2 regions of the Streptomyces chiangmaiensis genome follow, and region 1 is predicted to be linked to the other one. Evidence: riboswitches for the same ligand, from Rfam matches in the RefSeq annotation. Region 1 holds a riboswitch; the other holds the start of a gene.

Region 1 (4,412 bases):
GCTCCTCCGAGCTGAAAACCGGGACGTAGACCTGGCCCTCGATCTCCAGCGTGGGCAGGTCCAGGGGGCCGCTGTGCGGGCCGCCGTCACCGGGCAGCGGCACCCAGAGGAAGCTGCGCCCGAGGACCTCGATGATCCGGCCGCCGGCCCCGGGGACGCCGAGGGAGGCGGAGAGCACCTCCTCCAGCTCGTTGCCCGGCCATCCGCCGTGCGGATGGGGGTGTGCCTGTGGGGGGAAGTCCGCGGGGAGGTCCGCCGGAAAATCCATCTGCTTACCGCCTGCTCAGAACTACTGCCGTGGCAGAAAAGCCTAGCGGTTGCTCCTGGACGGTCACTTCGCCGCGAAGTCGATCCGGCGCAGGACGTCCGCCGCGTCCCGGTCGAGCAGCACCGCCGAGCCGCAGCCCTCCGGCAGTCGGCCCTGCTCGACGGAGCACAGCAAGTGGCGGGTGGCCCTGCGGTGCCTGAGGAACGCGTACCGCGAGACTCCGCGGCCGCGCGCCTGCTGCCCCTCCAGAGCCGTGTCCACGGGGACGTCGAGCACAAGCAGCCGGAGCGTGCCCCCGCGGCGCCGGGCCTCGCGGGCCAGCCAGCCGCGCACCCAGGACTGTGTGCCGCAGTCGTGCACCACCAGCCCGGTGCCCGCGCGCAGCGCGCGGCGCAGACCCGCGTAGTGCGCCATGCGGACGAGGGGGCGGTAGACCGCGTAGGGAAGGAAGCGGGCCAGGCGTGTGTCCCAGCGGTCCCGGGTGTCCTGGGAGTCGACCCGGGCACCCCGCACGGCACGCCGCATCAGAGTGGACTTGCCGCTGCCGGGCAGACCGGTGACGACGACGACGTCGCCCGCTTCGAAGATGAGCCCGTGCGGACTGCGGCCCCCGCGGTCGCGCAGATCGCGGACCACGGCATTCCGCAGCGGTCCGCAGGCCCCCCGCGCCGGGGCACCGGGTTGCTCGGGCACCGCGAGGCCCGAGGTCGTGGCGTACGCCGTGGTCCTGTTCACCGTCATCTCCCTCCCCATGGGTCGGGAAGTTGCCTGCCCGCCGATTGTAAAGAGAAGGTAATGCTCAGGTCTCTCGTTTTCATCCTCGTGCCGCCACAGGCCGGTCACAGATGCGGCCCTGCCACCATCGGACGATGCGTGCAATGATGTGCGCGCCAACTGCATACCGGCCGCTTGAATCCGCGCGGGAGAGTTCCGGCTGCACGCCTGTGCCCGGACGCCGAAGGAGCAAGTCCCTCCCTTGAATCTCTCAGGCCCCGATACCGCGCGGGCGAGGCACATCTGGAAAGCGGGCCCCTTCTGGTGGCTCCACCCAAGGTGCAAACCGTGACCACCCGCCGCGGGAGTCATGGCGAACCTCTCAGGTTCCGATGACAGATGGGGAGGAACGACCTCGCCCTCCCCTGCGCTCGGCTTCGTCCGTGCGAGGGACCCCGTTGCCCTGGGAGCACAACCGATGAGCAGCAACAGCCCCCTGCGCCGTACCGCGCTCGATGCCCTGCATCGTTCGCTGGGCGCGACGATGACCGACTTCGCCGGCTGGGACATGCCCCTGCGGTACGGCTCCGAGCGTGACGAGCACGTCGCCGTACGTACCAAGGCGGGACTGTTCGACCTCTCGCACATGGGTGAGATCACGGTGACCGGGCCCGAGGCGAACCGGCTCCTCGACCACGCCCTGGTCGGCAACATCTCCTCCGTCGGCGTCGGCCGCGCCCGCTACACCATGATCTGCCAGGAGGACGGCGGCATCCTGGACGACCTGATCGTGTACCGGCTCGGGGAGCAGGAGTACATGGTCGTCGCCAACGCCTCCAACGCCCAGGTCGTTCTGGACGCGCTCGGGGAGCGGGCCGCCGGCTTCGATGCCGTGGTGCGCGACGACCGGGACGCCTACGCGCTGATCGCCGTGCAGGGCCCCGAGTCCCCCGGGATCCTGAAGTCCCTGACCGACGCCGACCTCGACGGCCTGAAGTACTACGCGGGGCTGCCCGGCACGGTCGCCGGGGTCCCGGCGCTCATCGCCCGCACCGGCTACACAGGGGAGGACGGCTTCGAGCTGTTCGTGGCCCCCGAGCACGCCGAGAAGCTGTGGCTGGCGCTGACGGAGGCGGGCGCACCGGTGGGTCTCACCCCCTGCGGGCTCTCCTGCCGGGACACGCTGCGCCTGGAGGCGGGCATGCCGCTGTACGGGCACGAGCTCACCACGGCCCTGACCCCCTTCGACGCCGGTCTGGGCCGCGTCGTGAAGTTCGAGAAGGAGGGTGACTTCGTGGGGCGCGCCGCACTGCTGCGGGCCGCCGAGCGCGCCGAGCAGAACCCGCCGCGCGTCCTGGTCGGCCTGATCGCCGAGGGCCGCCGCGTCCCGCGCGCCGGGTACGCAGTCGTCTCCGGCGGTGAGGTGATCGGCGAGGTCACCTCCGGTGCGCCCTCCCCCACGCTGGGCAAGCCCATCGCGATGGCGTACATCGACGCCGCGCACTCCGCTCCCGGCACGCCCGGGGTCGGAGTGGACATCCGGGGCAGCCACGAGCCGTACGAGGTCGTGGCGCTGCCGTTCTACAAGCGCCAGAAGTAGACACTGGGCCCAGGACGGACGGGACTCCGCTCGCGTCCGTCCCCGCTCACGAGCGTCTCCACCAGTCCCCCTTCACCACCACTCCTCCGACCCAACAGGAGAATTCAGGCCATGAGCAACCCCCAGCAGCTGCGTTACAGCAAGGAGCACGAGTGGCTGTCGGCCGCCGAGGACGGCGTCGCGACGGTCGGTATCACGGAGCACGCGGCCAACGCGCTCGGCGATGTCGTGTTCGTCCAGCTCCCGGAGGTCGGTGACACAGTGACCGCGGGCGACACCTGCGGCGAGCTGGAGTCGACCAAGTCGGTGAGCGACCTCTACTCGCCGGTCAGCGGCGAGGTCACGGCGGTCAACGAGGACGTGGTCGACGACCCGTCGCTGGTGAACTCCGCCCCGTTCGAGGGCGGCTGGCTGTTCAAGGTGCGCATCGCGGAGGAGCCCGCGGACCTGCTCTCCGCCGACGAGTACGACGCTCACATCGCCGGCTGAGGAGTAACAGCACCACATGTCGCTTCTGAACACTCCTCTGCACGAGCTCGACCCGGACGTCGCCGCCGCCGTCGACGCCGAGCTGTACCGTCAGCAGTCCACCCTCGAGATGATCGCCTCGGAGAACTTCGCTCCGGTCGCTGTCATGGAGGCGCAGGGCTCGGTCCTCACCAACAAGTACGCCGAGGGCTACCCCGGCCGCCGCTACTACGGCGGCTGTGAGCACGTCGACGTGGTCGAGCAGATCGCCATCGATCGCATCAAGGAGCTCTTCGGCGCCGAGCACGCCAATGTGCAGCCGCACTCCGGCGCGCAGGCCAACGCGGCCGCGATGTTCGCGCTGCTGCAGCCCGGCGACACGATCATGGGTCTCAACCTCGCGCACGGCGGGCACCTGACCCACGGCATGAAGATCAACTTCTCCGGCAAGCTCTACAACGTGGTCGCCTACCATGTCGGCGACGACGGCGTCGTCGACATGGACGAGGTCGAGCGACTGGCCAAGGAGAACCAGCCGAAGCTGATCGTGGCGGGCTGGTCGGCCTACCCGCGGCAGCTGGACTTCGCCGCCTTCCGCCGGATCGCGGACGAGGTCGGGGCGTACCTCATGGTCGACATGGCGCACTTCGCCGGCCTGGTGGCCGCGGGCCTGCACCCGAACCCGGTGCCGCACGCCCATGTGGTCACCACCACGACCCACAAGACGCTGGGCGGCCCGCGCGGTGGCGTGATCCTGTCCACCGCCGAGCTCGCCAAGAAGATCAACTCGGCGGTCTTCCCCGGTCAGCAGGGTGGCCCGCTGGAGCACGTGGTCGCCGCCAAGGCGGTCGCCTTCAAGATCGCGAGCTCCGAGGAGTTCAAGGAGCGGCAGCGGCGGACTCTGGAGGGCGCGAGGATCCTTGCCGAGCGTCTGGTGAAGGACGACGTCAGGGCCGTCGGCGTGGACGTCCTGTCCGGCGGCACCGATGTGCACCTCGTCCTCGTCGACCTGCGCGACTCCGAGCTCGACGGACAGCAGGCCGAGGACCGGCTCCACGAGGTGGGCATCACGGTCAACCGCAACGCGATCCCGAACGACCCGCGCCCGCCGATGGTCACCTCGGGTCTGCGCATCGGCACGCCCGCCCTGGCGACCCGCGGCTTCACGGCCGATGACTTCGCCGAGGTCGCGGACGTCATCGCGGAGGCGCTCAAGCCGTCCTACGACGCACAGGCGCTGAAGGCCCGGGTGACGGCCCTGGCCGACAAGCACCCGCTGTACCCGGACCTCCGGAAGTAAGGCACCTCGGGGCATCGCGCACACTGGAGGCACACTCGTCGTGCGCGGTGCCCCGCCCCCTG
Region 2 (4,412 bases), on a different contig from region 1:
GGTGTACGAGTGCACGTCGCCGGACGAGGTCCACGCTCTGCTCCAGGGCGGTCAGGGCATATTCGGTATTGCCGTCGGCGTCGTGTGGCGGGACGTGGAGAACGCCCTGTCCCAGTTGCACGGCGAGCGCATCGACACGGGCGAGACCATCGTCGGGAACCACCCCGGGGACGAGCTGGCACGGCGACGCAACCGGGCCGTCTGAGACGCGCCGTCACCAGGCGGCATTGTCAGTGGCGTAGGGCAGCATCGGAGATGTGAGAAGCGCGCCCACGATCCTCCATCTCGACATGGATGCCTTCTACGCCTCGGCGGAGCAGGCATCCAAGCCGAGCCTGCGCGGGAAGGCCGTCATCGTGGGCGGACTCGGACCTCGGGGAGTGGTGGCCACGGCCTCGTACGAGGCGCGAGTCTTTGGAGTGCACTCGGCGATGCCCATGGCGCAGGCACGCCGGCTCGCACCCCACGCCGCGTATCTGGTGCCGCGATTCGGTTTCTACCGGGAGATCAGCGAGCAGGTGATGGAGCTGCTGCGAGCACTGTCGCCGCTCGTGGAGCCGCTGAGCCTGGACGAGGCGTTCGTGGATCTGGAGGCCGGGGGAGCGGCCTGGGACGAGGAGTCGGCCCTCCGGACGGGGGTGAAACTGCGCGCGGACATCCGTGAGGGCACCGGGCTTACGGGCTCGGTGGGGCTCGCCGCGTCCAAGATGCTCGCCAAGATCGGCTCCGAACAGGCCAAGCCGGACGGCCTGGTGCTGATACGGCCAGGTACCGAGCGCGCGCTGCTCGGTCCGATGTCGGTGCGCACGCTGCCGGGGGTCGGCCCCGCCACAGGGGACCACCTGCGCCGGGCCGGGATCACCACGGTCGACGAGATCGCCGAGGCGGGCGAGGACGAGCTCGTGCGGCTGCTGGGCAAGGCCCACGGGCACGCCCTCTACGCCATGGCGCTGGCGCAGGACGAGCGGCCGGTGGTGGCCGAGCGGGAGGCCAAATCGGTGTCGGTCGAGGACACCTACGACGTGGACATCCACGATCGGGTCCGGGTCGGGCTCGAGGTGCAGCGGCTCGCCGACCGGTGCGTCCGCAGGCTGCGGGGTGCCGGCCTGTCGGGGCGGACGATCGTGCTGAAAGTCCGCAGGTACGACTTCGCGACGCTGACCCGGTCCGAGACCCTGCGCGGGCCCACGGACGATCCTGCGGTTGTGCGGGAGGCCGCCGGGAGGCTCCTGGACTCGGTGGACACGACCGGTGGGGTGCGGCTGCTCGGCGTCGGAGTCAGCGGGCTCGCCGACTACACCCAGGAGGACCTGTTCGCCCAGGCCCACCTGGCCGCGGGGGACGCGGGCACCGAGGGCCGACCGGAGGACGGGGAGGCGACCGAGACCACCGAGGAGGAGTCGGCAGCGGCCTCTGAGCATGTCTGGCGCGCGGGCCAGGACGTCCGGCACGCCGAGTACGGTCACGGGTGGGTGCAGGGCAGCGGCCTCGGCCGGGTGACCGTGCGGTTCGAGACACCCGACTCCGAGCCGGGTCGCGTGCGCACGTTCCGCACCGACGACCCCCGGCTCGAGCCGGCGGATCCGCTGCCGCTGGTGCCCCGAAGGCCCGAGTCCGCGGGGCCACGGGCGGCGGCATCGGGCACCGGGGCCTGACCGTGCCGTCGGGCGGCGTCGGGTGGCCGCGGCGGCCACGACTCCGGGCCGGACGGATGCCTCCGGTGTCGAGGGGGCGAGGACCCGGGTGGGGCTCAGGCCTCGTCCGACCCGGCCAGATGCCCGAAGTCGCGGTCCGGTGGCGGTGGGGGCGAGGTCACGTCGAGCCCGTAATGGTGGTAGAGCTGCAACTCCTGTTCGGGGGAGAGATGGCGTCCGACGCCGAAGTCGGGAGCGTCCTTGATCAGGGCGCGCTCGAAGGGGACCCACAGAGCACCCTCGATCACTTCACTGGGCTCCAGCGGGACGAACGCGTCCCTGCTGAACAGGCCTGTTCGTATGGCCGCCCACTCGGGTGCACCGGTCGCGTCGTCGAGGTAGACCTCGTCAATCGTGCCGATCTTGTTCCCGTTGCGGTCGAACGCCTTGCGGCCGATCAGACTCCGCGGATCGATATCGGTCTTCACGGTCCCTCCAGCAGGTCGCAACGCATCCGTAAGCACTACGAAAGAGCACAATCAGGAAGGCGGCCACTCGAAGGTGCCGGTCTTGTCTCCGCTGGTACTCTGGCTAGCGGCTGCTGACCCCATGCGGGAGAGTCCTCCGGAGCGAACCGGAGGCGCCGAAGGAGCAAACCCTCCCCGGAATCTCTCAGGCACACGTACCGCACGGACGAGGTCACTCTGGAAAGCAGGGCGGGTGTCGACGGCTTCCGCTCTCACCGACGGTGAAAGCCGGAGCGCCTTCGGGCGGACCGGTGAAGCTCTCAGGTCGAGATGACAGAGGGGGAGGCCGTCGGGGTACCCGCGCCGTGGTGCCCCTCGAAGGTCGTGTCAGACCAGGAGGCCTCCGCAATGACAGCCCATCGCATTCCGCTCGCCGATCTCGAACGGGGGACGCCCTTCGAGCAGCGCCACATCGGGCCCGACCACGAGGCCCGCGCGAAGATGCTCGCTCAGGTGGGCTACGGCTCGCTCGACGAGCTCACGGCCGCAGCGGTCCCGGATGTGATCAAGAACACCGAGGCCCTGGACCTGCCGGGTGCGCGGACCGAGCGCGAGGTGCTGGCCGAGCTGCGCTCTCTCGCCGATCGCAACCAGGTCCTCGACTCCATGATCGGTCTCGGCTATTACGGGACCTTCACGCCGCCGGTGATCCTGCGGAACGTGATGGAGAACCCGGCCTGGTACACCGCGTACACGCCCTACCAGCCGGAGATCTCCCAGGGGCGCCTCGAGGCCCTGCTGAACTTCCAGACGATGGTCGCCGACCTCACCGGACTGCCGACCTCCGGCGCCTCCCTCCTGGACGAGGGCACGGCCGCCGCCGAGGCGATGGCGCTGTCCCGGCGCATGGGCCGGAACAAGAAGGGCCTCTTCCTGGTCGACGCGGACGCGCTGCCGCAGACGATCGCCGTGATCCAGACCCGTGCCGAGCCGGCCGGTGTGGAGGTGGTCGTCGCCGACCTGGGCGACGGAATTCCGGCCGAGATCGCGGAGCGGGAGATCAACGGCGTACTGATCCACTACCCGGGCGCCTCCGGTGCCGTACGCGACATCAGGCCGGTCATCGAGCAGGCCCACAAGGTGGGGGCGCTCGTCACCGTCGCGGCCGACCTTCTCGCACTGACCCTGCTGACCTCGCCCGGTGAGCTGGGCGCGGACATCGCCGTGGGCACCACGCAGCGTTTCGGTGTGCCGATGGGCTTCGGCGGACCGCACGCCGGATACATGGCGGTGCACGAGAAGTTCGCCCGCAGCCTGCCCGGTCGGCTCGTGGGTGTCTCCGTGGACGCCGACGGGCACAAGGCGTACCGGCTCGCCCTGCAGACCCGGGAGCAGCACATCCGTCGCGAGAAGGCGACGAGCAACATCTGCACCGCTCAGGTCCTGCTCGCGGTGATGGCCGGCATGTACGCCGTCTACCACGGGCCCGAGGGCCTGCGGACCATCGCGCGGCGCACCCACCAGTACGCCGCGATCCTCGCCGCGGGCCTCACCGCGGGCGGGGTCGAAGTCGTCCACGGCGCCTACTTCGACACGCTGACCGTGCGGGTGCCCGGCCGCGCCGACGCGGTCGTCGCCAGCGCGCGTGAGCGCGGGGTCAACCTGCGCCTCGTCGACGCCGACCATGTGTCGATCGCCTGCGACGAGACGACCGGCCGGGCCCAGCTGGCCGCCGTGTGGACCGCGTGCGGCGTGGAGGGTGACGTCGAGGCGCTGGACGCGAGCACCGAGGACGCGCTTTCCGAGGGCCTGCTGCGCACCGACGACTACCTCACGCACCCGGTCTTCCACCAGCACCGCTCCGAGACCGCGATGCTGCGCTACCTTCGCCGGCTGGCGGACCGGGACTACGCGCTCGACCGCGGCATGATCCCGCTGGGCTCCTGCACCATGAAGCTCAACGCGACCACGGAGATGGAGCCGGTCACCTGGCCCGAGTTCGGGCAGCTCCACCCCTTCGCGCCCGCCGAGCAGGCGCAGGGCTATCTGACGCTCATCCGTGAGCTGGAGGAGCGGCTCGCCGAGGTCACGGGCTACGACAAGGTGTCCCTTCAGCCCAATGCCGGTTCGCAGGGCGAGCTGGCCGGTCTGCTCGCGGTGCGCGGCTACCACCGCGCCAACGGTGACCACCAGCGCACCGTCTGCCTCATCCCGTCCTCCGCGCACGGCACCAACGCCGCAAGCGCCGTGATGGCGGGCATGAAGGTCGTCGTGGTGAAGACCGCCGAGGACGGCGAGGTCGACATCGAGG

The links. Region 1 has a riboswitch for glycine ahead of gcvT (glycine cleavage system aminomethyltransferase GcvT). Riboswitches for the same ligand answer to the same signal wherever they lie in the genome.
Region 2: it holds a riboswitch for glycine, as region 1 does, so the genes downstream of both, gcvP (aminomethyl-transferring glycine dehydrogenase) here and gcvT (glycine cleavage system aminomethyltransferase GcvT) in region 1, are expected to answer to the same signal.

What each region holds. Positions count from the first base shown of each region.
Region 1 covers NZ_JAYWVC010000011.1:38,079-42,490, forward strand. The annotation lists gene VXC91_RS05915 (enhanced serine sensitivity protein SseB) at 1-268, opposite strand, end outside; gene VXC91_RS05920 (AAA family ATPase) at 332-1,009, opposite strand; glycine riboswitch at 1,179-1,279, shown strand; glycine riboswitch at 1,280-1,391, shown strand; gene gcvT (glycine cleavage system aminomethyltransferase GcvT) at 1,461-2,582, shown strand; gene gcvH (glycine cleavage system protein GcvH) at 2,694-3,071, shown strand; gene glyA (serine hydroxymethyltransferase) at 3,088-4,350, shown strand.
Region 2 covers NZ_JAYWVC010000021.1:57,434-61,845, reverse strand. The annotation lists gene VXC91_RS09940 (MerR family transcriptional regulator) at 1-205, shown strand, start outside; gene VXC91_RS09935 (DNA polymerase IV) at 258-1,655, shown strand; gene VXC91_RS09930 (PRC-barrel domain-containing protein) at 1,751-2,122, opposite strand; glycine riboswitch at 2,237-2,332, shown strand; gene gcvP (aminomethyl-transferring glycine dehydrogenase) at 2,510-4,412, shown strand, end outside.